Regions from separate parts of the Photobacterium sp. J15 genome, predicted to be linked through region 1. Evidence: riboswitches for the same ligand, from Rfam matches in the RefSeq annotation. Region 1 holds a riboswitch; each other region holds the start of a gene.
The links. Region 1 has a riboswitch for thiamine pyrophosphate ahead of thiD (bifunctional hydroxymethylpyrimidine kinase/phosphomethylpyrimidine kinase). Riboswitches for the same ligand answer to the same signal wherever they lie in the genome.

Region 2: another riboswitch for thiamine pyrophosphate. It lies ahead of thiB (thiamine ABC transporter substrate binding subunit); the one in region 1 lies ahead of thiD (bifunctional hydroxymethylpyrimidine kinase/phosphomethylpyrimidine kinase).
Region 3: another riboswitch for thiamine pyrophosphate. It lies ahead of thiC (phosphomethylpyrimidine synthase ThiC); the one in region 1 lies ahead of thiD (bifunctional hydroxymethylpyrimidine kinase/phosphomethylpyrimidine kinase).

Annotation. Positions count from the first base shown of each region.
Region 1 is NZ_CAWMUI010000002.1:739,607-750,317, forward strand. Features, by position in the region: gene AACQ93_RS20190 (glutathione S-transferase) at 1-611, opposite strand, end outside; gene AACQ93_RS20195 (TenA family protein) at 765-1,433, opposite strand; gene AACQ93_RS20200 (ABC transporter substrate-binding protein) at 1,454-2,395, opposite strand; partial or broken gene AACQ93_RS20205 (ABC transporter permease) at 2,457-3,170, opposite strand; gene AACQ93_RS20210 (ABC transporter ATP-binding protein) at 3,292-4,077, opposite strand; gene thiD (bifunctional hydroxymethylpyrimidine kinase/phosphomethylpyrimidine kinase) at 4,100-4,927, opposite strand; TPP riboswitch at 5,016-5,113, opposite strand; gene AACQ93_RS20220 (FAD-binding oxidoreductase) at 5,261-6,853, opposite strand; gene AACQ93_RS20225 (N-acyl amino acid synthase FeeM domain-containing protein) at 7,126-7,764, shown strand; gene AACQ93_RS20230 (PhnA domain-containing protein) at 7,819-8,391, opposite strand; gene AACQ93_RS20235 (hypothetical protein) at 8,776-9,264, shown strand; gene AACQ93_RS20240 (S1 family peptidase) at 9,472-10,644, shown strand.
Region 2 is NZ_CAWMUI010000001.1:3,398,391-3,409,101, forward strand. Features, by position in the region: gene leuA (2-isopropylmalate synthase) at 1-75, shown strand, start outside; gene leuB (3-isopropylmalate dehydrogenase) at 78-1,166, shown strand; gene leuC (3-isopropylmalate dehydratase large subunit) at 1,190-2,629, shown strand; gene leuD (3-isopropylmalate dehydratase small subunit) at 2,642-3,244, shown strand; gene AACQ93_RS15165 (DUF547 domain-containing protein) at 3,483-4,271, shown strand; TPP riboswitch at 4,415-4,521, shown strand; gene thiB (thiamine ABC transporter substrate binding subunit) at 4,664-5,611, shown strand; gene thiP (thiamine/thiamine pyrophosphate ABC transporter permease ThiP) at 5,625-7,214, shown strand; gene thiQ (thiamine ABC transporter ATP-binding protein) at 7,214-7,939, shown strand; gene AACQ93_RS15185 (PhoH family protein) at 7,996-9,372, opposite strand; gene rapA (RNA polymerase-associated protein RapA) at 9,681-10,711, shown strand, end outside.
Region 3 is NZ_CAWMUI010000001.1:52,064-62,774, forward strand. Features, by position in the region: rRNA gene AACQ93_RS00260 (16S ribosomal RNA) at 308-1,859, shown strand; tRNA gene AACQ93_RS00265 (tRNA-Ile) at 1,930-2,006, shown strand; tRNA gene AACQ93_RS00270 (tRNA-Ala) at 2,049-2,124, shown strand; rRNA gene AACQ93_RS00275 (23S ribosomal RNA) at 2,367-5,254, shown strand; rRNA gene rrf (5S ribosomal RNA) at 5,344-5,459, shown strand; tRNA gene AACQ93_RS00285 (tRNA-Asp) at 5,503-5,579, shown strand; tRNA gene AACQ93_RS00290 (tRNA-Trp) at 5,616-5,692, shown strand; fluoride riboswitch at 5,983-6,046, shown strand; gene AACQ93_RS00295 (voltage-gated chloride channel family protein) at 6,132-7,502, shown strand; TPP riboswitch at 7,606-7,703, shown strand; gene thiC (phosphomethylpyrimidine synthase ThiC) at 7,840-9,765, shown strand; gene thiE (thiamine phosphate synthase) at 9,762-10,711, shown strand, end outside.

The DNA.
Region 1 (10,711 bases):
TATCCTTTGACAGATGGGCGTTCTAAGATTTGTTGGTACCACTCGCGTAGGTTAGGTAAGCTGTCGTCTGGCTCGATTTCCAGATTCTTCATAAATTCGCATAAAACAACCGTTGTAATGTCGGCGACGCTGAAATGTTCTCCGGCAACGAAAGGGGAAACGGCTAACTGGTTATCAATAGTCGGCAGAAATTCAATTAATCTTTGGCGAGATTCATCACCCCATGCCGAGATACATTTTTCTCTGTCCTGATAGATGCCGGTAATATTGCGAAACGCCTGCATGGCAACTAGCAGCCCTTTTAACTCCACGAGTCGTTGCCACATTTCAATTGTTGCTTTCTCTAGTGGGGTATTGCCAAAAAGGGAATGATCAGAGGGATAAGCCTCATCAAAATAACGGCAGATTGCGATTGATTCACAGATGGTCGTGCCGTCGTCCAGCTCTAATACAGGTATCTGAGCGTTCAGACTTTTTGCCCTGAACTCATCACTCAGGTTTTCGCCGCCAAGAATATCTACGTGGACACGGTCTACATCAATGCCATTTTCGGCCAGAAAAATACTGACGCGACGTGCACTCGGTGCCGGACCAAGTTCATAGATTTTCATGTTTCCACCGTTAGTTACTCAGAACCTGATTAAAACTTATGCAGTAAAGGAGTGGTGAGTCAAGGTGAAGCGGGAGAATACCGATGGTGTATTGATTGAATGAGAAAACAGGCTCTTGGTTGAGAGCCTGCTGAAAAGATTAATGATTGGAGCTTAATTATCTGAAGCGTTCAGTCCCTGTTGCCAGAATGCGACTTCCATTCTGGTGGCTGTTTTGAATATTTCGCACAAGCGCTGACCGCGACGACTGTTTAAAGGAACTTCTTCCAGCATCAGATCCAGTCGCTCAATGGTTTCTTTGGCTCCCAACTGGAATTCATCACCACTATATAGCTCAATCCAGCTTCTGTATGGATTGGTTTCAATCGTGGTTTCGCTCCATTCGGCCAGCCATTGTCCGATCACAGCGTAGCCGATTGCACAAGGAGCGAGTGCGGTGAAAAGATCCGTTCGGTCTCCGGCCATTCCGGTATCGAGAACATAGCGGGTGTATGAAACAGTACCGAAATCTTCCGGCTCACCTTCCATATCGGACTCTGTAAGCCCCCACTTTGCGCAGTATTCAATGTGGTGGCTCATTTCGGAATTAAGTAGCGCATTAAGGCTTGGCAGCGGTTCTCGCATTTCAGCCAGAGAGTTTGACTTGAAAACAGCCAGGGCATAAGCGCGGGCATAATGTTTCAGGAACAGAAAGTCTTGTTTAAGGTAATGCAGGTATGCGCTTTCACTAAGTTCACCTTTACCAAGTTGGTGGACAAAAGTGTGTCGGGTGTAGCCTTGCCAGTCTTGTTTGCAGGCATTGATTAAATCTTGATGATTCATTGTCTTTCCTTGATGCTGAATTAGTAAGTCAGAACGTAATCTTGGGCTTTTGGTAGTTTATTGATGATTTTGTGTTGCTTCATAAATGCGGCGTAGTCGTCATAACGTTTGAGCTCTACCGCGCCCGGACGGAGTGCAAAACGTGTCAGAGTGTCTTCCCATGCCTGACGGTTTAGGTCGTTATTCAGGGTATCCGGTGCGTAGGCAATGAACTCTAGCCATGCTTTTTCCGGGTGGTTGATCAGGTAAACAGTTGCCTTTTCAATGGCAGTGTTGAATTTTTCGATTGTTTCAAGGTTGTACTTGTTCGGGTTGGCAACAACAATCAGCTCGTCATAAGGCGGAACACCGTGCTCTTCTGGGTAGAAAGCGGTTGCTTTGTAGCCTTCAAGTTCAAGTTGGTTCAGTTCAAAGTTACGCAAGCCGCCCCAGATAGCATCGACTTTTCCTGAAGCCAGTGATGAAGACAATGCCCAGCCGACATTAATGATTTTCACCTTGTCCATGCTGACATGTGCTGAACGCAGCATGGTGCCGATAGTCGCCTCTTCGTTTCCACCAATGGCGACACCGATGTTTTTTCCTTCCAGGTCAGCCAGTGATTTAATGTCGGACTTATCAAGAACGATCAGTGAGTTAAGTGGTCCGGAAATTAGTGTGGCTGAACGAACCAATGGAAGACCGGCGGCGGCCCCCGAAATTAGCGTGCTCTGGTAAGAAACGGCCAGGTCGGTTTTTCCTGCAGCGACCAGTTTGTCCGGAATACTCGGATCAGCTGGTTCCTGGATCTCGACTTCCAGCCCCTGTTCGGCAAACCAGCCTTTTTCTTGGGCAAGGATGATTGGGCCGTGATTCGGGTTAACAAACCAGTCCAGTATCAGGCTGAGTTTTTCTGCCGCGGCGTTAAATGAGACGACGGAAAGGGATAAGGCTGCGATGCTGTGAAGTAACTGTTTTTTCATTAAAGATTCCTTTATGAAGTGATTATTGTTGTGTGGTTTATTTTTGCGTGTGCGATTAAGCTTATTTTTCCTGCCATGGAATCGCTTTCTTAAGCAGTCTGTCGGCAATGAAATAGAGGCTGACTGAAAACAGTGCCAGGATAAAAAGGGCGGCGAACATTTCGTCCACAAACATCCGGGCATTGGCCTGTAACATCAGATAACCGAGGCCTTCGCTGGAGCCGACCCACTCACCGATCACGGCACCGATAGGTGCGACAACAACGGCGACTCGAATGCCGGAAGCTAGGGCGGGTAGCGCAGCAGGCAAGCGGATGTGTCGTAGAAGTTGCCAGCGAGTCGCCCCCATGGTTTTTGCCAGATCCAGATAACCGCTCGGTGTTTGACGTAATCCGTCATAACAACAGGTTGTGACCGGGAAGAAGATGATCAGTGCTGCCATAACAATTTTTGATGCCATTCCGTACCCAAGCCAAAGCATCAGGATAGGGGCAATAGCAAAAACGGGGATTGCCTGACTGGCTATTAAAATCGGTAATAGCCAGCGACGAAGCGGCGCAAATAACAACATTTGCAGGGCGAAAAATAGTCCCAGAATTAACCCTAGTGCTAACCCTAAAATGATTTCAGAACCGGTTACGAGCGTGTGGTGCCAGAGAATATCGTAGCGCTCAATGATCTTGCTGAAGACAGCAAGCGGCCCCGGCAAAATAAACGGAGGAAGTTCCAGTAAGCTGACAAGACCTTGCCACAAGACGAGCACGCCCGACGAGCTCAATATGGCTCGTTTGCCTGACGCTGATATACGTTTGGTGAACTCTGCTGAAGGCTGGTTTGAAACGACGGAAGGTGTTGGTTTCTCAGCTTTTGATGTCAGCGATGCTGAGATAGGAAGATCAGACATAATCTTTCTCCAGTAGCTCAATGATGGTTTGTTGATGATGAGCTGTTTCAGCATCAAACTGCCTTGGAGGTATTTTCTGCGGCACTTGCAGCTTGGTTAGCTGTACAGGTTTTCCGGACATGATGTAAATATTGTGTCCCAGCCGTAAGGCTTCTTGCGGATCGTGAGTGATCAGCAGAACGGTACGTTCCTTGAGTAGTCGCGCAGAAAGGCTCTGAAGCTTATAGCGTGTAACGGCGTCAAGTGCTGAAAAGGGTTCATCCATCAGCACCAGCGGTTTGTCTTGCATCAGTGTTCGGGCAAGCGCAACTCGCTGGCGCATTCCCCCTGAAAGCTGGTGCGGCATTGCTGATGCGTATTGAGCGAGGCCGACAGCTTTAAGCAACTCATGTGCTTTTTGTATCTCAGGCTGATTATTAGATGTATTGGTGGAGGCTCCGAGGTGAAGGCCGAGGCAGACGTTATCAATAACAGACAGCCAAGGCAGCAGAAGATCCTGCTGCGCCATGTAAGCAATACGCCCTGACAACGGCAGGCAATCTGACGTAATCAGTTCGCCATTCCAGGTGACTTGCTCATCCATCAGCTCAGCAAGAAAACGGAGCAGGGTAGTTTTTCCGCAGCCACTTTTGCCCAGAAGACAAGTCCACTGGTTTGATGGCAACGACAGATTTAGCTGGGAAAATAGTTCCTGTTCTGCATCGTTAAAAGCCAGAGATACGTTTTTCAGGCGCACGGAAACGCCAGGCTCAGTCAGAGCCTGTTGATTAGTATTCATTGTAGTTACTCGGTTTTAGCGGTTATTCAGCTTTAAAGTGTCCGGCAAAGAAATGGTGAACCGGTCCGTGACCTGAGCCTATTTTAAGATCGCTGGCATGAAGAATGGCTTGAGTAATATAAGCTTTGGCATTCTTTACAGCGTCGATCAGTTCATGCCCTTGAGCCAAGTAAGAGGCGGTTGCGGATGAAAGGGTGCAACCTGTACCGTGGGTATTTTGTGTATTGATTCGAGGGGTACTGAGACGAATAACATCATCTGCCAGTATTAATAGATCTGTGCTGTTTTCATCCTGTTCAAGATGTCCGCCTTTCAGCAGAACTGAACGGGAACCAAGCTCGCGTAATGCGGTGATCATCGCATTCATATCCTGCTCAGTCTTTGGTAACTCTGCACCAGTCAGTGCTGCCGCTTCTGGCAGGTTAGGGGTAATGACATCCGCCATTGGTAGCAGTTCAGTTTTCAGGGTGGAAATGGCTTCTTCTTGCAAAAGGAGATCGCCGCTGGTGGCAACCATCACAGGATCAACAACCAGAAACTGGGGCTTGTACTCATGTAGCTTTGTCGCAACCGAGCGGATGATGTTTGCGTCACTGAGCATACCAACTTTTACCGCTTTCACGTCAATGTCACTGAAGACGGCATCAAGCTGTTGTTCTACAAACGAAGGGTCGACAGGATAAATACCGGATACTCCCAGCGTGTTTTGTGCTGTAAGCGCAGTGATAACTGAGCAGGAGTAGCCACCAGTTGCGGAAATAGCTTTGATATCGGCCTGAATGCCGGCACCGCCACCGCTGTCAGAGCCGGCAATAGTTAAAGTGATAGGTGTTTTAGATGGAACTGCCATAGCGACTACCCTTATGTGTAGTGCGCAGGGTAGCAGGTATCGCTGACAAGGTGTCGGATCACTGGTGATACAGTGGTTGGCATCTGAGAGGATACGTTTGCTAGTTCCCTACGCCATTATTAAATGGATCAGGTTCAACGGGTCCCACCGAAGTGGTCTCAGCCATAGGCTCCCCGACTAACATACAGATTATATTCTGTTCAATTAACAGCACTTTAGGCTGCTATTTGTTGTTGCGTTATTCTAACCATGTTTAATGTCATTGAGCAATACAGGTAAGATCTTTCGCTCCAACTTTAATCAATATATGAGAGTTGTACTGATTGGTTGTATCTATGACTCAGTCAGTACAGGCTCTGCTTCCGTGTTTTGAGCTTGTTCACCCATTATGTCACTGGGTTCTGTTTTTCCTGATTCAGGAGAGCCTGTCATCCAGTATTTGCCTGGCGACAAGATATTGTTTGGATCGACAGCCAGCTTCAGGTTGTTGAGCAGTTTCAGGTTAGATGAGGCAATATAAGGTTTAATGACATCGAACATACCTGAGCCGCTGCGGTATGGGCAAAATCCGGCTGTAAGCAGGGCATTATCCAGTTCTTTGTGGAAATCTCGTGCTTTAGCTATTTCATCTTCTGTTTTACCGAAGCGAATATTAGCGATCATGACCACAGCTCGCTCACTGACATTGGTCAGGCTGTACCGCTCTTCATAGCCATATTTTTCGAAAACCTGATGGCAGACAGACAGCATCTCTTTGATGTCTTTTTTTGAGAAACTGCTGACAGCACAAATCCAGCGGAAGCAGGCAGGAAAATCAGAGGTTTTCATTTCGGATGTGGCTTCAGGATGGTCAAGAAGAGTTTTGATCGCGTCATCAGAAGGGATGCCTTTTTTGAGATCGATCACCAGCTGTAGTCCGTATAAGGCCGGAGATTTCAGGTGCTCATTGATTTTACAAAGGACTCCCCAACGGAAATCATCCATCATGAAAACTCTTGCGCGAGGCAGGTGTTGCTTGATGGTTTGTTTAAAGTATTTATAGCGTGCTTTCACAATCGACCTAGGGCCGGCTAAAGAGGTCGTCAGAACCCAGGCTCCGGCAGCTTTAGATGCCAGTTCACCGACAGCACGTGTCATGCTGACTGTATGAACACCGCTGGTTACAACGCCTTTGAGTTTTAGTTCTGCAATTGTTGAGACCATTTCCGGGGCATCGGCTTCATCACGGCACATCACCATGACGGTTGCCTGATATTCCGGCTTTGGCTGAAGCGCGATCGTCATATCAAGGACAATACCAAGGTTTGATTGCGAAAACAGACCGTTAAGAACAGGTCCGATACCATAAGGGTAGAGGTGTTTTGCTTTGCTGGAAGGGAACATCTCCATACCGGTGGTGATGATTTCACCATTAGGAAGAAGGACTCGCATAGAAAGTACATTGCTGAAGCGATCACTGTAATCAGTATGACCAAAGCCACGCTCAAGCAGGTTGCCGACCACACTGGTATGTGAACCGGCAGCGGTAATATCAAGCTGAAGAGAAGAATTAATGTTTGTCAGTGCCTGATGGAGCTGCAATTGAGTAATGCCCGGTTGGACTCTGACATAGGCGTGCTCTTCATTGATTTCTAAAACTTCAGATAAGCGGCTGAGGTTGATAATAACCTGTTTAGAGCGGGTGCCCTGAGCTGTGCCATATCCCCAGTTGCGTCCCTGGGCTACAGGGTGAATTTCAAACGAATATTTATTTGCTGCCTGTACTGTTGCTATTAGCTGTTCTTCGTTTTCAGGCCAAACCACAGCAGATGGGTAAGTTATGCTGCCGTTCAGAGCCAAAGCATATTCACTGAGAGTTTCCTGGTTGTGGTTGATTTGATGGCCGGTGTAGATCCCGGAGAGAACAGAGAATAACGCAGTATCCATATTCGATTTTCCTACTGATGGTGACAAAAAACATGCACCGGTGAAGTTGTTATCTTTATTTAACAATGGGTTAGTGGGGTATTTTGCAGGAAAAAAGAAAATAAACAGTTTAAATCATCATGATATGTGAAGCGTATTGCACAAATGTTTTGTTATATCTGACAATCGTGAATTAATTTGGATAATGGTTTATGAGCAGAACAGAGAATTGCTCCGGCGCATTGTATTCATTTTCTGTAGCCCGGAGGGTAAATTGAAAATCTGGAATCCCTATGCAATATGACAATCTGACAAACCACATTTGTCGAACTGAAGAAGAAAAGATCACAGCATATAATATTCGTTATCAAGCTTATACAACCGTTGGTTATAACCCTGTATCTACTCGCGGCTTATTTTCAGATGAGTTTGATGAGAAGCCAAATAATATTACATTTCTTTTAAAAGATAATGGTAAGCCTTTTGCTACGGTCAGGGGGAGTATATTACATCGTCCACTGGGCTGGGTTGATATTCCCTGTAAAGGAGGATTCGAAACGGAATTTGCTGAACTTGAAGAAGAGTTTGATACCATCATTGAAATGGGGCGCCTGGCGGTAATTCCAGAAAAGCGAGGTCTGGCGTCGATAGCTCCTTTGGCGTTGTTCAGCAATATTTATATGGTGGCTGAGCGATTTGGAAAAACTGCGATCGTTTGTGGTTCAAGCAAAAAACATAAGCGTTTTTATGAGCGACTCGGTATGAAAAGCATGTGCGATTTTGCACCACGGCCAAATACAGCAATAGACTTAACGTTGATGATGAAAGAGCTGAATCTAGATGAATTTATCAAACGCGGTTATTTGGATGAAGCAACGATTCGTCGATTGATTCCGTCTTTCCCTGAGGAATTATTACCAGAAGTTATATAAAGAAAAAGGCGCTTAATGCGCCTTTTTTCTGCTTGTCTCAAGACAAGTCAGCGATTACATCTTACGGCAGTATTCCGCGATGATAACCATGTTTGTGCCAGCTGCTTTACCAGAGATGTGCAGTGGGTTGTTAGTCAGGCGAATACCGCGTACAGCTGTACCCTGCTTGATTACAAGGCTCGAACCTTTAACTGGCAGATCTTTGATAATAGTAACGTTGTCACCGTTTTGTAGCGGAGTACCATTTACGTCAACAGTTTTAACTGAATCCAGCTCTTCAAGAGCGATGCCTTTCTCTGCCCACTCAACTGTGTCTTCTTCCATGTACATCATATCCAGCAGATCCTGAGCCCATGTTTCAGAAGACAGACGCTTAAGCATACGGTAAGCCATTACCTGTACAGCAGGAACCTGGCTCCACATGCTGTCGTTCAGGCAACGCCAGTGTGTTTGATCCATTGCTTCCGGATCTTCGATTTGAGTACGGCAAGTGTTACACACCATTACACAGCTACCAGCAGTTGTGTCAGGAGAAGCTGGTACTTCAAATACGCTCAGGTTGTCTTCAGAAGAACAAAGCTCACATTTTGCGCCAGAGCGCTCTTTAACGATATTTTCGATACTCATAAGGAAGTGTCCGTAGATTTATTGTGGCAATATTATGCACACCAATAGACGATAAGGGAAGAATTCAGGCTAGAGATCACAATTATTCATCACACATATGTGGTTTTTAGTATAGTAAATGACCACTTTCAGGCTCTTGACCAGTATTTTCTTTCAGATAAGTAAAAGGCTGACTCTTAAACATTGAATAGTATAAGTCTGTGTTTTGGCACTGAAACAATGCTCTGATAATGTGCAACTCGTGGCGTTTATTCTTGTGTGTTGGCGTTATTTTTCCTTGGATAATGTGGACTAATAATCGATTTTTAGTGAGTTTGGAACAATGTGAAATAAAAGCTAAAGTAAACATTGCCTTGTCAATTATTATTAAACATAGGGACTATGATGAAAAAGGCTATTTATTTGTTATCTGTGCTGGCGTTAGCAGGTTGTAATGAGGATGATATTAAAGATTTAGCAGAGGGGAATACTAAGGTATTTGCTGTAACTGGTGCTAACGTACAGAGTAAAATGGGGACAATCGACCCGGGTTATTATGATATCAAAACTATAACTGAAGGTATGAGCAGCACCCCGGACAAACTCCCGGTAGGAGCAAAGTCGACGCTGGCAAATTTAGGTATTGATGTTGAGGGTGAAGGTTGCGGAAAGATCGATATTACGCCGCCTTTGTGCTTCGAAGAGGGGAACTCTGATAGCTGCCTACCTTCCGAAATTAATATGTTGGGACTGGCTGTTTACACTATTGATTTGGATAAAGTAAAAACTGCTTCAGAGAACGGTTTTTATCCGACATTAGCAACTGATCTTGGTGGGCTATACGTTGATATCAGTTATCGGGAAGTCAGTTGCGACTACTTAAAGAGTTTATAAATAATTGTCTAATGACATCATAATTAAGAGCTGCCTCATTATTACTGAGTCGGCTCTTTTTGTGAATAAACACTAAAACAGTATTTGTTTTTTGTAATTCCTTTTGAAAATAAAACGAAGTTGTTCGCAATATCTTCCTTTCCATTATTCAGATCACAGCCTGAATGGTAGTTTGAATACCATATTTGTTCCTAAGAGTAGTGTTAAATGAAGTTGAAACAGCTGTCGGTTGCCGTTATCTTTTCGATGTTGATGCCTATTGCTTCTGCTAATGATGTTGTTCCGTTTGTTGTTGGTGGTGAGCCTATTCAGCCGCCGTCTTCAGAAAATTGGATGGTTTCTTTAAGGTTGACACCAAAACAAAACATGCATTTTTGTGGAGGCTCTATTATTGATGCCCATTGGGTATTAACGGCAGCGCACTGTGTAGTTCATTCGCGTGATTCCGGATATTTTGTCTTACAGCCTAATCAGCTAAATGTCATGGCCGGGACGTGGGATAACTCAGTTACTGACTTTGAAAATTTATATTCAGTTACCCATGTTGTTGTTCATCCTGACTACTCGCCTGATGCGAAAATTCAACAACAGACTGTTCCGGGCGATAGTACAACCTTCGAGCTGAAATCAATAGCTTTAGATAATGATGTAGCTTTAATTCGTGTTGAACGTGCTTTTAGTAATACTAACGCTGCATCTATTAAACTGGCAGCGCCGGAAGAGGCTGATGAGATAGATAATCGCTTAGGTAATGAGTGGCAAGAGCACCATAGGCCTGAAAATACAACAGTATTTGGATGGGGGGCTATAGATACTGCTGCGCAAGTTTCCACTAGTCAATTATTATCGACTTCTCTGTCTTATATTCCAATGCCAGATTGCTTTAAGCGTTTGGAACTTGGTAGCGAGATAAATGCAATTATCGACAGTCCGGTAAATAGAACTAAGATCTGTACATTGCCGCCTAAAATTATCTCCACAGAAGGAAGCGGTTTAGTGTATGGGCCTGATTCATGTAAAGGTGATAGTGGCGGACCGTTAACAGCACAAAATAACAATGGAGAATGGGTACAGATTGGGATTGTTAGTGGTGGTCCAGTTGGTGAGTTAGTGTGTGGTTCTTTAACACGACCGAGCTTTTATTCCCGTGTTGGTACTTATTTCAACTGGATTGAATCTTACAAAGGAACCATACCAGCTAGTACAGTGATAGAGCCCAGTATTATAACAGAGAGTCGGGCGAATAAATGTAGGACAGGAGTGGATGGAGTTGCACACACCAATTGCAACATGGTTGAGGGTAATGGCGGTTCTGCCTCACGGGCCGGATTACTACTTTTATCTCTTATCGGTTTCCTTCGTCGTAACCTGTTCAAATAAATCAGTTCTCGCTCTTAACAAATACCACCGCAGTTGCGATGGTATTTTTGTAATAACTCTATAAGCT
Region 2 (10,711 bases), on a different contig from region 1:
CACGTAATCAACAGCATTCACCGCGCTGAACAAATTGCAGAAATCAAACAAAAATCCCATATGGAGACAGTATAACCATGGCAGGTACATATAAGATTGCCGTTCTACCGGGTGACGGTATTGGCCCTGAAGTCATGCAGCAGGCACACAAGGTGCTGGCTGCGGTTCAGGAAAAATTTGGCTTTAGCCTTGAGTGCAATGAATACGATGTCGGCGGCATTGCCATCGACAACCACGGCTGTCCGCTGCCGGACTCAACCCTGAAAGGCTGTGAAGCTGCCGATGCCATTCTGTTCGGCTCGGTTGGCGGCCCGAAATGGGAACACCTGCCGCCGAATGACCAGCCGGAACGCGGTGCCCTGCTGCCGCTGCGCAAACACTTCCAGCTGTTCTGCAACCTACGTCCGGCCCAGATCCACACAGGCCTGGAGCGCTTCTCGCCGCTTCGGGCTGATATTTCCGAACGCGGCTTCGACATTGTGGTAGTACGCGAACTGACCGGCGGCATCTACTTCGGCCAGCCGAAGGGCCGCGAAGGTGAAGGTCCACTGGAAAAAGCCTTTGATACCGAGGTCTACCACCGTTACGAAATCGAACGTATCGCCCGGATCGCGTTTGAGTCCGCCATGCTACGCAACAAGAATGTCTACTCAATTGATAAAGCGAATGTGTTGCAAAGCTCTATCTTATGGCGCGAGGTAGTGGAAGACGTTGCCAGGGACTATCCGGAAGTCACCCTGAACCACATGTACATCGACAATGCGACCATGCAGCTGATCAAAGATCCTGCCCAGTTTGATGTCATGCTGTGCTCCAACATTTTCGGCGACATCATCTCCGACGAATGCGCCATGATCACTGGCTCGATGGGCATGTTGCCGTCTGCCAGCCTGAACCAGGACAAATTCGGCATGTACGAACCGGCAGGCGGCTCTGCACCGGATATTGCAGGCAAGAACATTGCCAACCCGGTAGCTCAGATCCTGTCCGCTGCCCTGATGCTGCGCTACAGCCTGGGTGAAGAACAGGCCGCCCGTGCCATCGAACAAGCGGTATCCCAAGCGCTGGAAGCCGGCGAGCTGACAGCCGATCTGGCAGGTAGCAGCCCGGCACTGAGCACCAGTGAAATGGGCGACAGGATCGCCGCCTATATCCGCCAGGCCTAACGATAACAAGGAGCAATCGAGCAATGTCAAACACACAAGCAAAAGCGCCGAAGACGCTGTATGAAAAAGTATACGATGCCCACGTTGTTGTCGCGGCACAAGGCGAGAACCCGATCCTGTATATCGACCGCCATCTGGTGCACGAAGTAACTTCACCACAGGCTTTTGACGGCCTGCGTGAAAAAGGCCGCCAGGTACGCCAGACCGGCAAGACCTTCGCCACCATGGATCACAACGTATCGACCCAGACCAAAGACATCAAAGCCTCCGGCGAAATGGCCCGGATCCAGATGGAAACCCTGGCTAAAAACTGCAAAGAGTTCGGTGTCACCCTGTACGACCTCAACCATAAATACCAGGGTATCGTCCACGTTATGGGGCCTGAGCTGGGCATTACCCTGCCGGGCATGACCATTGTCTGCGGCGATTCCCACACCGCAACTCACGGCGCGTTCGGCTCACTGGCCTTCGGTATCGGTACTTCTGAAGTTGAACATGTGCTGGCAACCCAGACCCTGAAGCAGGCCCGTGCCAAGACCATGAAAATTGAGGTAAAAGGCAAGGTAGCACCGGGGATCACCGCCAAGGATATTGTGCTGGCGATCATCGGCAAAACTACCGCGGCAGGCGGTACCGGCCACGTCGTCGAGTTCTGCGGCGAAGCCATTACCGACCTGACAATGGAAGGGCGGATGACCGTCTGCAACATGGCCATTGAACTGGGTGCCAAAGCCGGACTGATCGCGCCGGATCAAACCACCTTCGACTACATCAAAGAGCGTCACTTTGCCCCGAAAGGTGGCAACTTCGAGGCCGCAGTCGAATACTGGAAGACACTGAAAACTGACGAAGGCGCCCAATTCGACACCGTTGTGACTTTAGATGCCAAAGACATCAGGCCTCAAGTGACCTGGGGAACCAACCCGGGCCAGGTGATAGCCATTGACGAAGCCATCCCGTCGCCAGAGAACTTCACCGATCCGGTAGAAAAAGCCTCGGCAGAAAAAGCGCTGGCCTACATGGGGCTGGAAGCCGGCAGAAAGCTATCAGATTTTAACATCGACAAAGTGTTCATCGGCTCCTGCACCAACTCCCGAATTGAAGATATCCGTGCCGCTGCTGCAATCGCCAAAGGCCGCCAGGTTGCCCCGAACGTCCAAGCGCTGGTTGTGCCGGGCTCCGAGCAGGTCAAAGCCCAGGCCGAAAAAGAAGGGCTGGACAAGATTTTCATCGAAGCCGGTTTTGAATGGCGCCTGCCGGGCTGCTCTATGTGCCTGGCAATGAACAATGACCGCTTAGGCCCGGGCGAGCGTTGCGCTTCGACCAGCAACCGTAACTTCGAAGGCCGTCAGGGCCGTGACGGCCGTACCCACCTGGTCAGCCCAGCGATGGCTGCAGCCGCGGCCTGCGCCGGCCATTTTGTTGATATTCGTACCCTGGAAACCGCAACGGTAACGGCATAAGGAGAGGAAAAAATGACAGGTTTTAAACAACATACCGGTTTGGTCGTTCCTCTGGATGCAGCCAATGTCGACACCGATGCCATTATTCCGAAACAGTTTCTACAGAAAGTCACCCGAACCGGTTTCGGCAAGCACCTGTTCCATGACTGGCGTTTTCTTGATGATGCCGGGCAGCAGCCAAATCCGGATTTTGTCCTGAACGCTCCGCGCTACCAGGGAGCCAGTATTTTGCTGGCGCGGGAAAACTTCGGTTGCGGCTCATCACGAGAGCACGCTCCGTGGGCTCTGGCAGATTACGGCATAAAAGTGATGATCGCCCCGAGCTTCGCCGATATTTTCTACGGTAACGCCATCAACAACCAGATGGTGCCGGTACGCCTGACCGAACAGGAAGTCGATGAGATTTTCCAGTTCATTGAAACCAACGAGGGTGCCGAAGTTACGGTAGATCTGAAGAGCATGACCGTCACTGCCAACGACAAGGAATACCGTTTTGAAATTGACGAATTCCGCCGCCACTGCCTGCTGAACGGCTTGGATAACATCGGCCTGACCCTGCAGCATGAAGACAAAATCGCCGAGTATGAAAGTAATATCCCGGCTTTTCTTGCCTGACTATTCAGCCACACACCTGAATAGTTGATAAAAGTAAGCAGTAACAAACTCACGCCCCGGTTCATTCTCCGGGGCGCTTTCTTTTCTATCACTTATACCAAACGGAACAATAACCTTTTTTCATCACCTGTTTTCTTCTCCATAATTAATTGCAGAAGAAACAAATGAAAGACATTCGCCCCTGACAGGGTCATCTGGTATACCAAAATGAATAATTTGCTCTGACTAAGGACAGCCCATGCGACTGCTACTTACTTTTATCCTGCTTATCTCCTCTGCCCTGAGCCCGGTACTGGCGGCCCCCAAAGCCGACCTGTGGCCATTCTGGCAAAAAAGCAACGAGACAAACACAGCGATGATTGACCACAGCCGCTGGCAAAAGATGCTGGACACCTATCTGGTGGAGCTGCCCCAACAAACCCTGTTTCGCTATCACGCAGTCTCCGATAACGACAAATGGGAGCTTGACCGCTACATTCGCCAACTTGCGACCATCGATCCCCGTCAGTATTCAAAACCGGAGCAGTTTGCCTATTGGGTCAACCTTTATAATGCCCTGACCGTACGACTGATCATCAATAACTACCCGATCAAATCCATCACCAAACTCGGCGGCTTCTTCAGCTTCGGGCCATGGGATGAGGAGCTAATCACGGTTGCCGAGCAGGCGTTGTCACTCAATGATATAGAGCATCGCATCCTGCGCCCGATCTGGCGTGATGCCCGGATTCACTATGCGGTAAACTGCGCAAGCCTCGGCTGTCCGGACCTGCAACCCGTCGCCTTTACAGCCGACAACACGGAAACACTACTCGAACAGGCCGCCAGCCGTTTCATAAACAGCCCTAAGGGCGTGGAAATCAACGGCAACCGCATTCAGCTGTCATCCATTTATGACTGGTACGGCAATGACTTCGGCTCACAACGCGATCTGCAAAAGCACCTCAACCAGTACCACAAAGGACAACCTCTGCAACTGAATAATGTCAGCTACGACTATAACTGGTCACTCAATGAGGCGAAGTGAGCACAAACTAATTAACCATATAATCTGACAGTTATTTTTCAGCCTGCCCTGTATCGGCACAACCGTCACAGATGCGGATCAATATTCTGCGTACACTCTTGTATTGCGCTGGCAACCAGCGACATAGCGCATTACAATAGCTCTCGTTCTCATTGGGGTGTCCGACCTAAACCGGACTGAGACTGCAACCGCAGAACCCACTGAACCTGAACCAGATCATGCTGGCGTAGGAATTGAGATAATACCGACCACAATCAAGTGTCAGCGTCGCAGCACGATGCCGGACGCCTTTTCTCAACCCTGTGCCGCTCATATTTATCCCCCTTGCGGGAAGCAAGGGTATTTAGGAGCGCATAGTGAACAAACTTCTTCCGACTTTAACCCTGTCGCTGATGGCTGGCTCTGCCATGGCCGCAGAGACCCTGACTGTCTACACCTACAGCTCATTTGCCTCAGACTGGGGACCGGGCCCGGCGATTGAAAAAGCCTTTGAGGCTCAGTGTGGCTGTGACCTGGAATATGTCGCGCTGGAAGACGGCGTATCGATCCTCAACCGCTTGCGCCTTGAAGGTAAAGGTACCAAGGCAGATATCGTGCTGGGGCTGGATAACAATCTGTTGAGTGAAGCGAAGAAAACCGGCCTGCTGGCTGAACATAACGTTGATACCAGTAAAGTCACCCTGCCAAACGGCTGGACGGACACCACATTCGTCCCTTATGACTACGGCTACTTCGCCTTTGTTTATAACTCAGAAAAGCTGGCCAATCCGCCGAAAAGCCTGAGCGAACTGGTTAAGCGTGACGATCTCAGCATCATCTACCAGGATCCGCGTACCTCTACTCCAGGCCAGGGCCTGATGCTGTGGATGAAATCTGTCTATGGTGACAAAGCTGATGCCGCCTGGCAGCAACTGGCGAAAAAAACCGTTACTGTCACCAAAGGTTGGTCCGAAGCCTACAACATGTTCCTGAAGGGCGAATCAGATCTGGTGCTGTCTTACACCACATCTCCGGCTTACCACATCATTGCCGAAAACGAAGGCAAGTATAAAGCCGCTGACTTCAGCGAAGGCCACTATATGCAGGTCGAAGTCGCCGCCAAGCTCAAGAACAGCCAAAATCAAAAGCTGGCCGATAAGTTCCTGTCGTTTATCCTGACGCCGGAATTCCAGTCGGTGATCCCAACTGGCAACTGGATGTATCCTGTCACCGAACAGGCGCTGCCGAAAGGCTTTGAACAGCTGACACTGCCAGCTAAATCACTGGAATTCAGCGCCGAGGAAGTGGCCGCTCAACGTCGTGGATGGATCCGTGAATGGCAACATGCCCTGACCCAATAATGGCTACCGACCTTTGAATACCCGCGTTACCCAAATTCTGCCCGGCATCGTCTCTGCCGGGCTGATTGTCACTCTGGTGCTCTGCGCTATCTCAGCCCTGATCAGCCAGGCCAACGAACTCAACCCGTTCTTCATCTGGCAGGATCCTTACCTGCGCCATGTCGCCGGCTTCAGTTTCTATCAGGCCCTGTTATCCACGATATTGAGTGTGATCCCGGCCATCCCCGCGGCATATGCCCTGTCACGGCGAAACTTTCCCGGACGCAGCCTGTTATTACGTTTGTTTGCCATGACTCTGGTGCTACCTGTGCTGGTTGCGGTATTCGGCCTGCTGGCGATTTATGGTAAGAGCGGCCTGCTGGCTGAACTGTACCAGCATTTCGGAGAATCCCTGCCATTCTCTGTTTATGGTCTCAACGGCATACTGCTGGCGCACGTTTTCCTTAACTTCCCGCTGGCAACCCGACTGTTACTACAGAGCCTTGAAGGGATCCCGTTCGAGCAGCACCAGCTAGCTGCCCACCTTGGGATCAAAGGCTGGCATAAGTTCCGCTTTGTCGCCTGGCCCAGGCTGCGCCAGCAACTGCCCCATGTCATAGGCCTGATCTTCATGCTTTGCTTTACCAGTTTTGCGGTGATCATGTCGCTGGGCGGCGGCCCTAAAGCCACCACGATTGAGCTGGCTATCTATCAGGCCTTGCGCTACGACTTTGACCTGGCCGGCGGTGCCATCCTTGCCCTGTGGCAGATGTTGATTTGCAGCAGTCTGGTGCTGATAACCCAGCGTTTTACCAAACCATTGTCGACCATGAGCGGCTCGGTATCCCGCCAACCGGAGAACTATCTCGACAGCTGGCAGGCAAAATCCTGGGACTGGCTGTGGATCGGCTTTGCTATTCTGCTGGTACTGCCCCCGATCCTGGCGGTTATCAGTGCCGGCCTGAACAGTAAGCTACCGACCCTGCTGGCAGAACCAGCACTGTGGCAGGCCGTAGCAAACTCGCTGAAAATTGCCCTACTTGCCTGTGTCCTGGCGGTCACCGCCGGGGTTGCGATCCTGCTGGCCAGCCGCCAATGGCGAATTGAGAAGAAAACACTACCCGCAGATGGTATTGAGCTGCTCGGCACCATTATTCTGGTCACGCCGGGACTAGTTCTCAGCACCGGGATTTTCCTGCTGCTGCGCCGGTACACCGATGCCTTCGAAGCCGCCTTCTGGGTGGTCGTCGGAGTCAACGCCCTGATGGCGCTGCCCTATGTAATTAAAACCCTCAGTCAGCCAATGCTGCATCTGGCCCAGCAATACAACCCACTGTGCCAGAGCCTGGGCATGCACGGACTGTCACGCCTGCGTCTGGTCGAGTGGCGCGCCCTGCGCAAACCACTGGCTCAGGCGCTGGCAATTGGCTTTGTACTCTCGCTGGGCGATCTGGGAGCGATAGCCCTGTTTGGCAGCAGAGATTTTCAGACCCTGCCGCTTTATCTATTCCAACTGATGGGCAGCTACCAGATGGATGCCGCCGCCGTCGCAGCCTTAATCCTGCTGCTCCTGAGCCTGGGACTTTTTACCCTGGTTGAAAAAATACTGATCCGGACACCATAATGCTGACCCTGAAGCAACTTAGCCACCATTACGCCCAGACAGGCCAGCCTACGCAGGCCGAACGTACGCGATACACCTTTGACCTTGAAGTTGAGAAAGGCGAAATCGTCGCCCTGCTCGGCCCGAGCGGGGCTGGCAAAAGCACCCTACTGGCGATGATAGCCGGCTTTCTGATGCCAGACAGCGGTAGCCTCACCATTGCCGGTCAAGCTATCAAGCACCAACCGTCTTCTGAGCGGCCGCTTTCACTGCTGTTTCAGGATCACAACCTGTTTCCCCACCTAACAGTATTCGAAAATATCGGCCTAGGAATACATCCGGGACTAAAACTCAGCCAGGAAGATAAGGACAACATTCAGGCCGCGGCTGCCAGAGTCGGCATTCAACAATATCTGGATCGCCTGCCGGAGCAGCTGTCCGGCGGCCAGAAACAACGTGTGGCACTGGCCCGCTGCCTGATCCGCAACCGTCCGCTGCTGCTGCTCGATGAGCCGTTTTCCGCTCTGGATCCGGCGTTGCGTAAAGAGATGCTGGAACTAGTACATGCATTAGCCAAAGAGCAGCAAATCACCGTACTCATGGTGACCCACAGCCCGGACGATGCCCTGAAAATTGCCGATAAATGCGCTTTCATTGCACAAGGGAAGATTAACGTTTTCGGCCCTGCTCAGCAGGTGCTGACAGAGCCGGAAGATGGAGAATTAAGAAGATATTTAGGCCATTAGGACTGATATAGAGAGACGAGTTTCCAATATCGAGAAACTCGCCTCTCGAATCTGAATTACAGGTTTTCTTCCGCAAATTCGGCCAGACGGCTGCGGATCACACCGTCGAGATAGATATTGGCACTACCCTCGAAATTCTTGAAACGCTCGACGATATACGTCAGGCCCGAGGTCACCGGAGACAGGTAACTGGAGTCTATTTGCGCCAGGTTACCGGAACAGACAATTTTGGTGCCTTCCCCACAACGAGTGATGATGGTTTTAATCTGGGAGGCGGTTAAGTTCTGACACTCATCCAACAGAACAAAAGCATTCTGGATTGAGCGCCCGCGCATAAAGTTAATCGATTTAAATTGAATATTGGCTTTTTCGTAGATGTATTTCATCGAGCCGTCAGTACAAACATCATGTTTGTGCAACGCTTCCATCGTATCGGTCACCGCTGCCAGCCAAGGAAGCATTTTTTCTTCTTCGGTGCCCGGCAAGAAACCAATCGACTCAGCGATTTCTGGGGTATTACGAGTCACAAGGATCTTGTCATACATCCCTTTTTCAATCACTTGCTCAAGCGCCGCCGCCATCGCCAGGATTGTCTTACCGCAACCCGCTGGACCGGTCAGGATCACCAGATCGATATCCGGATCCATCATCGCATCAAGGGCCATTCCCTGATAGACATTTTTCGGATGGATCCCCCAAGCCTGGCGGCTCATCAAGCGTTCCTGTCCGATATCTTTGATAGTGATGTTAGCGCCATTAATGCTCTGCACCCTGGCTGCAAAATCCGTACTGTCATCAAGCAAGTACTGATTGATAAAGGGTTTGTCGAACAGCTCAGTCGGCAGGGTATGCAACGTTGAACGCCCCCGGGTTTCAGACTGGCACTCTCCGACACGAGCCCAAAATTCCTCCTGAAATTCGTAATATCCTTTGGTCAGCAACCTGACATCATCGATAAGTTGGTCTGAACGGTAGTCATCAACATTGTAGACCCCGGCACCTTTGGCACGCAGCCGCATGTTAATGTCTTTAGTGAGCAAAACCACTTCCTTAGGCGCATGCTCAGCCTGCAGATAGAGCATTCCATTCAGGATCCGATTATCCCCGGCCTTATCAGCAAAGGCATGCACGGTTTCCGTCACTTCATAATCCGCAAAAATGGAAATCTTGCCGAGGCTTTCTTCATGACCGGAAAGCGGAATACCGGCAGAAATCTCTTCCGGCGTTGCATCGCGGAACACATCTTCCAGGGTCCGGATAGCCACCCGGGCATCCCGTGAGACATCACGCTTACTGTCCTTAATGCGATCCAACTCTTCAAGAACCGTCATCGGAATAATGACATCGTGCTCTTTGAATGAATAAATGGCGAGGGGTTCGTGAAGCAGAATATTCGTATCCAATACAAAAATTTTGCGTTCAGCATCGTCCATATTTACCTCCTAGGTAACAAGCAGACAGCAACATCAACTTGCCGTCCTTCTCTTAGCGTACGCCAGAACTACGCAATTACTATTTATGGCCAGAGATAATTAAAGAATTGTGACAGCAGGGGCTGAAACAATTTAGCTGGATCAAGATCACTTTCGCCGTGACCTTGTCCACCGCATGCAGTAACATATCTGCCCTTTTCTACCGGTGCGGATTCTGGCTTACACTTAACCTCAGTGTAGTTCAAAAATGTTAGGGCATCGGCTTAGCATTCTCATTAATATCAAAGAATTAGAAGGTTTTAACCACTATGCCATTTGCTTTGGGTCAACGTTGGATCAGTGATACTGAAAGTGATCTGGGTTTAGGAACAGTTGTCGCTCTCGATGCCCGTACTGTCACCTTGATGTTCTCCGCCAGTGAAGAGAGCCGCCTGTACGCACGTAATGACGCTCCTGTGACCCGCGTAATGTTTAATGTCGGAGATGTGGTTGAAAGCCATGAAGGCTGGTCATTGAAAGTTGAACAGGTCGATGAAACAGGCGGCGTGTTCACTTACATCGGTACCCGTACGGATACCGAAGAGGAAAATGTTCAGCTACGCGAAATTTTCCTTAGCCACCAGATTCGCTTCAATAAGCCTCAGGACAAACTGTTCGCCGGACAAATCGATCGCATGGATCGCTTTGCCCTTCGTTATCGCGCCCTGAAAAACCAATATGAACAGCACAAAAGTCCGTTGCGCGGCTTGTGTGGTATGCGTGCCGGTCTGATCCCGCACCAGTTGTTCATCGCCCATGAAGTAGGCCGCCGTTTTGCACCACGTGTTTTGCTGGCCGATGAAGTGGGTCTGGGTAAGACCATTGAAGCGGGTATGATTATCCACCAGCAGGTTCTGTCCGGCCGTGCCGAACGCATTCTTATCCTGGTGCCGGAAACCCTCCAGCACCAGTGGCTGGTTGAGATGATGCGCCGCTTCAACCTGCACTTCTCCATTTTTGACGAAGAGCGCTGCGTCGAGGCTTATGCCGATGCTGCCAACCCGTTTGATACCGCCCAGTATGTACTGTGTTCACTGGACTTCCTGCGCAAGAGCCGCCGCCGCTTCGAGCAAGCGCTTGAGGCTGACTGGGATCTATTGGTTGTCGATGAAGCGCACCACCTGGAGTGGAGCGAAGACAAACCAAGCCGCCAGTACCAGGTAGTTGAAGAGCTGGCCGAGAAAACCCCAGGCGTACTACTACTTACAGCAACGCCGGAGCAACTGGGCCGCGAAAGTCACTTTGCCCGCCTGCGCCTGTTGGATCCGGACCGCTTCTACGATTACGAAGCCTTCGTTGA
Region 3 (10,711 bases), on a different contig from region 1:
TCAACATAGGGTTTTTGCTTTTCCATTGAGGCAATGAAAAAGTTGAAAATTTTATCTTGACTGGACATCAGAAAAGCGTATTATACGCCACCTGACTTGCTGATGCACACAGTGCTAAGGCATTGAAAGTCAACGTTCTTTAACAATTTGACCATGCAATCTGTGTGGGCACTCGTGAAATGATTAGTCAAAAAGATTTATCAATGAACTGAGTGACCAATACAAATACTAAGTTTACTTATTATTTGGCACAGTCAATTCGTTTCAACTTCGGTTGGAACAATCAGTATTCATTGAGCCAAAACTTGAATTGAAGAGTTTGATCATGGCTCAGATTGAACGCTGGCGGCAGGCCTAACACATGCAAGTCGAGCGGCAGCGACATAATAGAAGCTTCGGTGGAAATTATGGGCGGCGAGCGGCGGACGGGTGAGTAATGCCTGGGAATATGCCCTGATGTGGGGGATAACTATTGGAAACGATAGCTAATACCGCATAATCTCTTCGGAGCAAAGAGGGGGACCTTCGGGCCTCTCGCGTCAGGATTAGCCCAGGTGGGATTAGCTAGTTGGTGGGGTAACGGCTCACCAAGGCGACGATCCCTAGCTGGTCTGAGAGGATGATCAGCCACACTGGAACTGAGACACGGTCCAGACTCCTACGGGAGGCAGCAGTGGGGAATATTGCACAATGGGGGAAACCCTGATGCAGCCATGCCGCGTGTATGAAGAAGGCCTTCGGGTTGTAAAGTACTTTCAGCAGTGAGGAAGGGGTGTACGTTAATAGCGTATATCTTTGACGTTAGCTGCAGAAGAAGCACCGGCTAACTCCGTGCCAGCAGCCGCGGTAATACGGAGGGTGCGAGCGTTAATCGGAATTACTGGGCGTAAAGCGCATGCAGGCGGTCTGTTAAGCAAGATGTGAAAGCCCGGGGCTTAACCTCGGAACAGCATTTTGAACTGGCAGGCTAGAGTCTTGTAGAGGGGGGTAGAATTTCAGGTGTAGCGGTGAAATGCGTAGAGATCTGAAGGAATACCGGTGGCGAAGGCGGCCCCCTGGACAAAGACTGACGCTCAGATGCGAAAGCGTGGGGAGCAAACAGGATTAGATACCCTGGTAGTCCACGCCGTAAACGATGTCTACTTGGAGGTTGGGACCTTGAGTTCTGGCTTTCGGAGCTAACGCGTTAAGTAGACCGCCTGGGGAGTACGGTCGCAAGATTAAAACTCAAATGAATTGACGGGGGCCCGCACAAGCGGTGGAGCATGTGGTTTAATTCGATGCAACGCGAAGAACCTTACCTACTCTTGACATCCACGGAATCCTTTAGAGATAGAGGAGTGCCTTCGGGAACCGTGAGACAGGTGCTGCATGGCTGTCGTCAGCTCGTGTTGTGAAATGTTGGGTTAAGTCCCGCAACGAGCGCAACCCTTATCCTTGTTTGCCAGCACTTCGGGTGGGAACTCCAGGGAGACTGCCGGTGATAAACCGGAGGAAGGTGGGGACGACGTCAAGTCATCATGGCCCTTACGAGTAGGGCTACACACGTGCTACAATGGCATATACAGAGGGCGGCCAGCCAGCGATGGTGAGCGAATCCCAGAAAGTATGTCGTAGTCCGGATTGGAGTCTGCAACTCGACTCCATGAAGTCGGAATCGCTAGTAATCGTGGATCAGAATGCCACGGTGAATACGTTCCCGGGCCTTGTACACACCGCCCGTCACACCATGGGAGTGGGCTGCACCAGAAGTAGATAGCTTAACCTTCGGGAGGGCGTTTACCACGGTGTGGTTCATGACTGGGGTGAAGTCGTAACAAGGTAGCCCTAGGGGAACCTGGGGCTGGATCACCTCCTTAACGATAGACTGCTCATTTGATGCAGTGTCCACACAGATTGCTTGGTTAATAGTAAAAGACATACGGTATCGGGTCTGTAGCTCAGGTGGTTAGAGCGCACCCCTGATAAGGGTGAGGTCGGTGGTTCAAGTCCACTCAGACCCACCACTTCTTCTCCCAGAGGCAGTGGTGATGATATCGGATTTCGTTGGGGCTATAGCTCAGCTGGGAGAGCGCCTGCCTTGCACGCAGGAGGTCAGCAGTTCGATCCTGCTTAGCTCCACCACTCTCTAAAAACATTCTTCTGAGTGTGTTTAGAAAGTGGTTCCTGATGGAAACACATGCTCTTTAACAATCTGGAAAGCTGACTAGTAATTCATAATTGAATTATTGTTCTTCGAAAGAAGAACGAGTTCTCAAGCAATACACATTCAAGTGTCTTGTGTAAGAGTCCGGCAAAACTATTCCATCAATACTCAGATGGAAAAACCTTGGTTGTTTGCCATACGAAACCTCTTGGGGTTGTATGGTTAAGTGACTAAGCGTACACGGTGGATGCCTTGGCAGTCAGAGGCGATGAAGGACGTGCTAACCTGCGATAAGCCGAGAGGAGATGGTAAGAATCACTATACTCTCGGATTTCCGAATGGGGAAACCCACTTGCATAAGCAAGTATCACAACGTGAATACATAGCGTTGTGAGGCGAACCGGGGGAACTGAAACATCTAAGTACCCCGAGGAACAGAAATCAACCGAGATTCCGGCAGTAGCGGCGAGCGAAACCGGATTAGCCCTTAAGCTAGTCTTGCGTCAGGTGAACAAGCTGGAAAGCTTGGCGATACAGGGTGACAGCCCCGTAGCCGACGGCGCATAACGAGTGAAATCGAGTAGGACGGGACACGTGATATCCTGTCTGAACATGGGGGGACCATCCTCCAAGGCTAAATACTCCTGACTGACCGATAGTGAACCAGTACCGTGAGGGAAAGGCGAAAAGAACCCCTGTGAGGGGAGTGAAATAGAACCTGAAACCGTGTACGTACAAGCAGTAGGAGCCCTTCGGGGTGACTGCGTACCTTTTGTATAATGGGTCAGCGACTTAATTTCAGTAGCAAGGTTAACCGAATAGGGGAGCCGTAGGGAAACCGAGTCTTAACTGGGCGTGCAGTTGCTGGGATTAGACCCGAAACCAGGTGATCTAGCCATGGGCAGGTTGAAGGTGAGGTAACACTTACTGGAGGACCGAACCGACTAATGTTGAAAAATTAGCGGATGACTTGTGGCTAGGGGTGAAAGGCCAATCAAACCTGGAGATAGCTGGTTCTCCCCGAAAGCTATTTAGGTAGCGCCTCGGACGAATACTACTGGGGGTAGAGCACTGTTAAGGCTAGGGGGTCATCCCGACTTACCAACCCTTTGCAAACTCCGAATACCAGTAAGTACTATCCGGGAGACACACGGCGGGTGCTAACGTCCGTCGTGGAGAGGGAAACAACCCAGACCGCCAGCTAAGGTCCCAAAGTTATAGCTAAGTGGGAAACGATGTGGGAAGGCTCAGACAGCCAGGATGTTGGCTTAGAAGCAGCCATCATTTAAAGAAAGCGTAATAGCTCACTGGTCGAGTCGGCCTGCGCGGAAGATTTAACGGGGCTAAGCTATACACCGAAGCTGCGGCAATGCGCATTAGCGTATTGGGTAGGGGAGCGTTCTGTAAGCGGTTGAAGGTGAGTCGTAAGGCTTGCTGGACGTATCAGAAGTGCGAATGCTGACATGAGTAACGATAAAGGGGGTGAAAAACCTCCTCGCCGGAAGATCAAGGGTTCCTGTCCAACGTTAATCGGGGCAGGGTGAGTCGACCCCTAAGGCGAGGCCGAAAGGCGTAGTCGATGGGAAACGGGTTAATATTCCCGTACTTCTTACTATTGCGATGGGGGGACGGAGAAGGCTAGGTGGGCCAGGCGACGGTTGTCCTGGTTCAAGGGTGTAGGCTGTATTCTTAGGCAAATCCGGGAATACATCAGGCTGAGACCCGATGTCGAGCTGCTACGGCAGTGAAGTCATTGATGCCATGCTTCCGGGAAAAGCCTCTAAGCTTCAGATAGTAAGGAATCGTACCCCAAACCGACACAGGTGATCAGGTAGAGAATACCAAGGCGCTTGAGAGAACTCGGGTGAAGGAACTAGGCAAAATGGTACCGTAACTTCGGGAGAAGGTACGCTGCTGGCGGTGAAGAGACTTGCTCTTGGAGCTGCCGGCAGTCGCAGATACCAGGTGGCTGCAACTGTTTATTAAAAACACAGCACTGTGCAAAATCGAAAGATGACGTATACGGTGTGACGCCTGCCCGGTGCCGGAAGGTTAATTGATGGGGTTAGACTTAGGTCGAAGCTCTTGATCGAAGCCCCGGTAAACGGCGGCCGTAACTATAACGGTCCTAAGGTAGCGAAATTCCTTGTCGGGTAAGTTCCGACCTGCACGAATGGCGTAATGATGGCCACGCTGTCTCCACCCGAGACTCAGTGAAATTGAAATCGCAGTGAAGATGCTGCGTCCCCGCGGCTAGACGGAAAGACCCCGTGAACCTTTACTACAGCTTGGCACTGAACATTGACCCTACATGTGTAGGATAGGTGGGAGGCTTCGAAGCAGGTACGCCAGTATCTGTGGAGCCGTCCTTGAAATACCACCCTTGTAGTGTTGATGTTCTAACTTGGCCCCGTTATCCGGGGTGAGGACAGTGCCTGGTGGGTAGTTTGACTGGGGCGGTCTCCTCCCAAAGCGTAACGGAGGAGCACGAAGGTGGGCTAATCACGGTCGGACATCGTGAGGTTAGTGCAATGGCATAAGCCCGCTTGACTGCGAGAATGACGGTTCGAGCAGGTGCGAAAGCAGGTCATAGTGATCCGGTGGTTCTGAATGGAAGGGCCATCGCTCAACGGATAAAAGGTACTCCGGGGATAACAGGCTGATACCGCCCAAGAGTTCATATCGACGGCGGTGTTTGGCACCTCGATGTCGGCTCATCACATCCTGGGGCTGAAGTCGGTCCCAAGGGTATGGCTGTTCGCCATTTAAAGTGGTACGCGAGCTGGGTTTAGAACGTCGTGAGACAGTTCGGTCCCTATCTGCCGTGGGCGCTGGATGATTGAGAGGGGCTGCTCCTAGTACGAGAGGACCGGAGTGGACGAACCGCTGGTGTTCGGGTTGTGTCGCCAGACGCATTGCCCGGTAGCTAAGTTCGGAATCGATAACCGCTGAAAGCATCTAAGCGGGAAGCGAGCCTCAAGATGAGTCATCCCTGATACTTTAAGTATCCTGAAGGGCTGTTCAAGACTAGAACGTTGATAGGCAGGGTGTGTAAGCGCTGTGAGGCGTTGAGCTAACCTGTACTAATTGCCCGTGAGGCTTAACCATACAACACCCAAGGGGTTTTATAGGACTCCATGAGCACTTGAATGTAGTGCGAGAACATAGTCAGATTTTCCGAGATTGTAAGAATTTTGCTTGGCGACCATAGCATTATGGACCCACCTGATCCCATGCCGAACTCAGTAGTGAAACGTAATAGCGCCGATGGTAGTGTGGGGCCTCCCCATGTGAGAGTAGGACATCGCCAGGCTTCCAATTTAGGTTAGCGTTGTGAACGAACGTTAATCCTGAGTGGAGCGGTAGTTCAGTTGGTTAGAATACCGGCCTGTCACGCCGGGGGTCGCGGGTTCGAGTCCCGTCCGCTCCGCCACTTATTCAGACAAAGTTAAGTCTTAAAAACGACTACAGGGGTGTAGCTCCAATTGGCAGAGCAGCGGATTCCAAATCCGCGTGTTGGGGGTTCGAATCCCTCCACCCCTGCCATCTTTGAAGCCTCAGCAGAAATGCTGAGGCTTTTTTCGTTTATAGCTCCAATTGACAGAGCAGCGGATCCCCCTGATACCAAAAACAGCGCGAGTTAGGGTTCGAATCCCTTCTTCTCTGCCATCTATGAAGCTTCAGATTACGCGTCCCGGTTAAATGCTGGTTTTTGTTTCTGTGACCTTTCCTGCTTTATATCAAGCAAAAGCTATTTTACTGCCTGAAGGCAAAATTTAAGCTTGTTGCTTGCTGTATTTCCCGTTAGCATTCCCTTTTGTTGATGAACAGCCATGTTCATTACGGGTGATGGAGTTCCACCTTTAACCGCTCTACTGAGATGATGACTCCTGCTGTAGTAGGATAGATCCGTCTATGGTAGGGCTAAATCATTTGCCATAACGTCTATCCTGAAGAATTAACTTTGTAATGATAGATAACTGGTATGGCACACCCACTAAGCGCTAACCCCAAAACTTTTGTCCAGATCCTAAGATGGACACTTCTTATAATTCCTGTTGCCGTTATTGTTGGCTCTCTTAACGCCTTTTTCCTTTGGAGCTTAAGCTTCGCTACTGAGACCCGGATTGATAACCCTTGGCTGCTATATCTGTTACCGTTAGCCGGGATTGTGATTGTTTATTGCTACCGGAATCTGGGTAAAAACTCAGAGGGTGGTAATAACCTGATCATGGATGAAATTCATGAGCCGGGAGCTGGTATTCCAACCCGAATGGGGCCGTTGGTATTAATCACAACAGTCATCACTCACTTGTTTGGTGGTTCTGCCGGACGTGAAGGGACGGCCGTGCAAATCGGTGGTGCAACGACGCACTGGCTGGCTCGTTGTTTCAAGCTGAATGAAGCAGACACCCGCCTGATCTTAATTGCCGGTGTTGCAGCCGGATTTGGTGCTGTATTCGGTACTCCATTGACCGGAGCGATTTTTGCGCTTGAGGTGCTGGCTATTGGGCGTCTGCGCTACGACGCGATTATTCCTGCTCTGTTTGCCGCTATCCTCGCTGATGTTGTATGTAGTGCTTGGGGTGCACACCATACCCATTATCGGATCGACTTCCTTGAGACCATTACCTTGTTTGAGCATGCGGTGAAGGTCGATATTCTGATGGTGGCGAAAATTGTTCTGGCTGCCATTGCATTTGGTTTGGCGGGTTACCTGTTCGGTGAGCTTACCCATGCGTTTAAAGATATCTTCAAGGCAACACTTAAAAACCCTTACCTGATTGTGGTTGTCGGAGGTTTGATTGTTATTGGGGCGGTGCACCTGATTGGTAACTATGACTATATAGGCCTTGGTGTGTACTCAAGTCGTGAAGGTGGCGTCAGTATTTTAAGTGCTTTCCATGAAGGTGGTGCAGAGTGGTACAGTTGGTTGCTTAAGTTGCTGTTGACTGCGATTACCTTGGCTGCCGGGTATAAAGGCGGGGAGGTGACACCGCTGTTCTTTGTTGGTGCGACTTTGGGTAACACCATGGCATGGATACTTGGTGCGCCGGTTGATTTATTTGCTGCGCTTGGATTCCTCGCTGTTTTTGCTGCGGCGACTAACACTCCGCTTGCTTGTACCATTATGGGCGTCGAGCTGTTTGGTGCCGACCATATGCTTTATTTTGCGATTGCCTGTTATACCGCTTACTACTTTAGTGGCCATACCGGCATCTATTCTTCTCAGCGAGTGGCTGTACCTAAGTTGTTTGATTTAGACGGAGCACCGACGATTACCCATAAACTGGGTGAATTGCGAGAAACTCATTCATCACTTCTGAAAAATTTAGCGAAAAAGTTCAGTAAATAATTCTTAGGCCGCACAAATGTGCGGCCTTTTTTGTTTGGGCTTAAGTTCAATAATTTATGTGAATTACGCTTGCTGCCTGTAAGGTGCTTACCTATACTCATCACTTAACTTGTCGGAGTGCCATTTGGCTGAGACCGCTTTGCGGGATCCGTAGAACCTGATCGGGCTAATACCTGCGAAGGGAACAAGAGACAATTCATCTGTCTAGCTACACCATCGAAATCGATCGGCCGTAGCCGCAGTATTCAGACGACGCTGTACACCCTAAGTGTATGCCTCTTGTTTATGCACCCATCCGTCAAGCAACTTCCCTCTAATAAGATGAAAGGAAATTGCTATGTCGAATCGCAAACAAGCGAGACTGGAAGCTAAACAATTTATTGATTCACTCACCGTCCAGCCTTACCCGAAATCCCGTAAGGTGTATGTGGAAGGAAGCCGTCCTGATGTTCAGGTGCCGATGCGTGAAATAACGCTGTCGGATAGCCTTGTTGGTGGATCCAAATCAAACCCGATTTATGAGCCCAATGAACCGATACGGGTTTATGACACATCCGGTTATTACACCGATCCTGATTGCGACATTGATATCTATGCCGGCTTGCCTTCTGTCCGGGATGCGTGGATAGCAGAGCGTAATGATACCGAGCTGCTGGACGGGCTGAGTTCTGATTATGCTCTGAGCCGTTTGGTTGATGATACGCTGGATGAGCTGCGTTTTAGTCAACGAGCTTGTATCCGCAGAGCGAAGCCGGGGCATCGGGTTACTCAGCTCCATTATGCCCGCCAAGGGGTGATCACTCCGGAGATGGAGTTTATTGCGATCCGTGAAAACATGGGGCGGGAAAAATATCGAGATTCCACTCTGAATCTGCAACATCCGGGTATTAGCTTTGGCGCAAACCTGCCTGAAGATATTACGCCGGAGTTTGTCCGCCAGGAAGTGGCGGCTGGCCGGGCCATCATCCCTTCGAACATTAACCACCCTGAATCTGAGCCCATGATTATCGGCCGTAACTTTCTGGTTAAGGTCAATGCTAATATCGGTAATTCCGCCGTCAGTTCATCCATTGAAGAAGAAGTTGAAAAATTGGTGTGGTCGACCCGCTGGGGCGGCGATACGGTGATGGATCTGTCCACCGGGCGCAATATTCACGAAACCCGTGAGTGGATAATCCGTAACAGTCCGGTGCCGATTGGTACTGTGCCTATGTACCAGGCGTTGGAGAAAGTGAACGGCATTGCCGAGAACCTTAATTGGGATGTCTTCCGCGATACTTTGCTGGAGCAAGCCGAACAGGGTGTTGATTATTTTACAATTCATGCAGGTGTTCTGCTGCGTTACATCCCGATGACCGCAAAGCGAGTGACAGGAATTGTGTCACGAGGCGGTTCGATTATGGCCAAGTGGTGTCTGGCTCACCACCAGGAAAGCTTCCTTTATACCCATTTCCGAGAGATCTGCGAGATCTGTGCCCAATACGATATTTCCCTTTCCTTAGGAGACGGCCTGCGTCCGGGATCCATTGCTGATGCCAATGATGAAGCGCAGTTCAGTGAACTGCGAACCCTTGGTGAACTGACCAAAATTGCCTGGGAATATGATGTACAGGTGATGATTGAAGGGCCGGGACATGTGCCGATGCATATGATTAGGGAAAACATGGAAGAGCAGCTCAAGCATTGCCATGAAGCACCATTTTATACCTTAGGCCCGCTGACTACGGACATCGCTCCGGGTTATGACCATATTACTTCCGGGATCGGTGCGGCGATGGTTGGCTGGTATGGTTGCGCCATGCTTTGCTATGTCACTCCCAAAGAACATCTTGGATTGCCTAATAAAGAAGACGTAAAAGTGGGTCTGATCACGTACAAGTTGTGTGCCCATGCGGCAGACTTGGCGAAAGGTCATCCGGGAGCGCAAGTGCGTGACAATGCATTGTCGAAAGCGCGCTTTGAGTTTCGCTGGGAAGACCAGTTTAATTTAGGCTTGGATCCGGATACGGCCCGAGCCTATCACGATGAAACTCTACCCCAGGAATCCGGTAAAGTGGCTCATTTCTGCTCAATGTGCGGACCAAAGTTCTGTTCAATGAAGATCTCCCAGGAAGTACGCGATTACGCCAGCAATCTTGAACACAACAATGAGCTGGAAATTAAAGTACTTGATGAACCATTACAGGGAATGCAGCAGAAAGCCTCTGAATTCCGCGCCCGGGGTAGTGAGTTGTACCACCCTATTCAAGAGGATCGTCAATGAGCTCTTTATGTTTGCCCGATAGCCTGACACCGTTGCTGATGCATGTGGAACCCTTGCTGGCTGCTGCTGATAAGTACCAGTTGGGAGAACAGGTCAGTGTGGATTGGAGCGAGTCGGAAACAGTCGACATTCAGTTCGAAGAGCGTCAGTTCAGTCTGGTGTTTAACCCGGATGGGGCTGATATTACCGGGTATAAGGTATTGGATCAGTGGATTGCACCTTATCCGTCGGTAAGTGAAATGCAGCAGCAGGTTGCCCAAAAACCAAATTTAATTGTCAGCGGCCTGCCAACTGAGAAAGGGTGTATTGATATCTGGCACCACAATGGTGAAGCCAGAGCCGTGTATTGTCACCACGCCGGTGCCAGTGAGCCGCAGCGTGCGATGCTGATGGTTGCGCTGGCACTGGATTTTCCGCTGGAGGATGCGGTGACTCTGGCCCGGGCTCATGCTCGTGGCTATATGGAAAGCCACATGGATGGTTATGGTGAAACTGGCTGGCCGATGAGCCGTGAGCTGTTTCCCCGAGCTTTAACGGCTAACCACCCAGAAGCAGAAGACTTGGGGTGGACTTGCAAAGAAGCGGCTGTTGAGCCGTTTGCAGCGACAGATCCGGCGAAGCTTGCGCTATATCCGGTAGTGGATTCGGCCGAGTGGGTTGAGTGCTTGTTGGATCTGGGAGTTGCGACTACTCAACTGCGGATCAAAGATGAAAACGAGTCGACATTGGAAGCTCAGATCAAACAGGTGATCGCAGCCGGCAAAGCACATCAGGCGCAGGTATATCTTAATGATCACTGGCAGCTGGCTGTAGAGCACAAGGCCTACGGTGTTCATCTGGGGCAGGAAGATCTGGATACCGCTGATTTGGTTGCTATCCAGCAAGCCGGTTTGCGTCTGGGTCTTTCTACCCATGGTTATTATGAAATCCTGCGTGCTGCTGAATT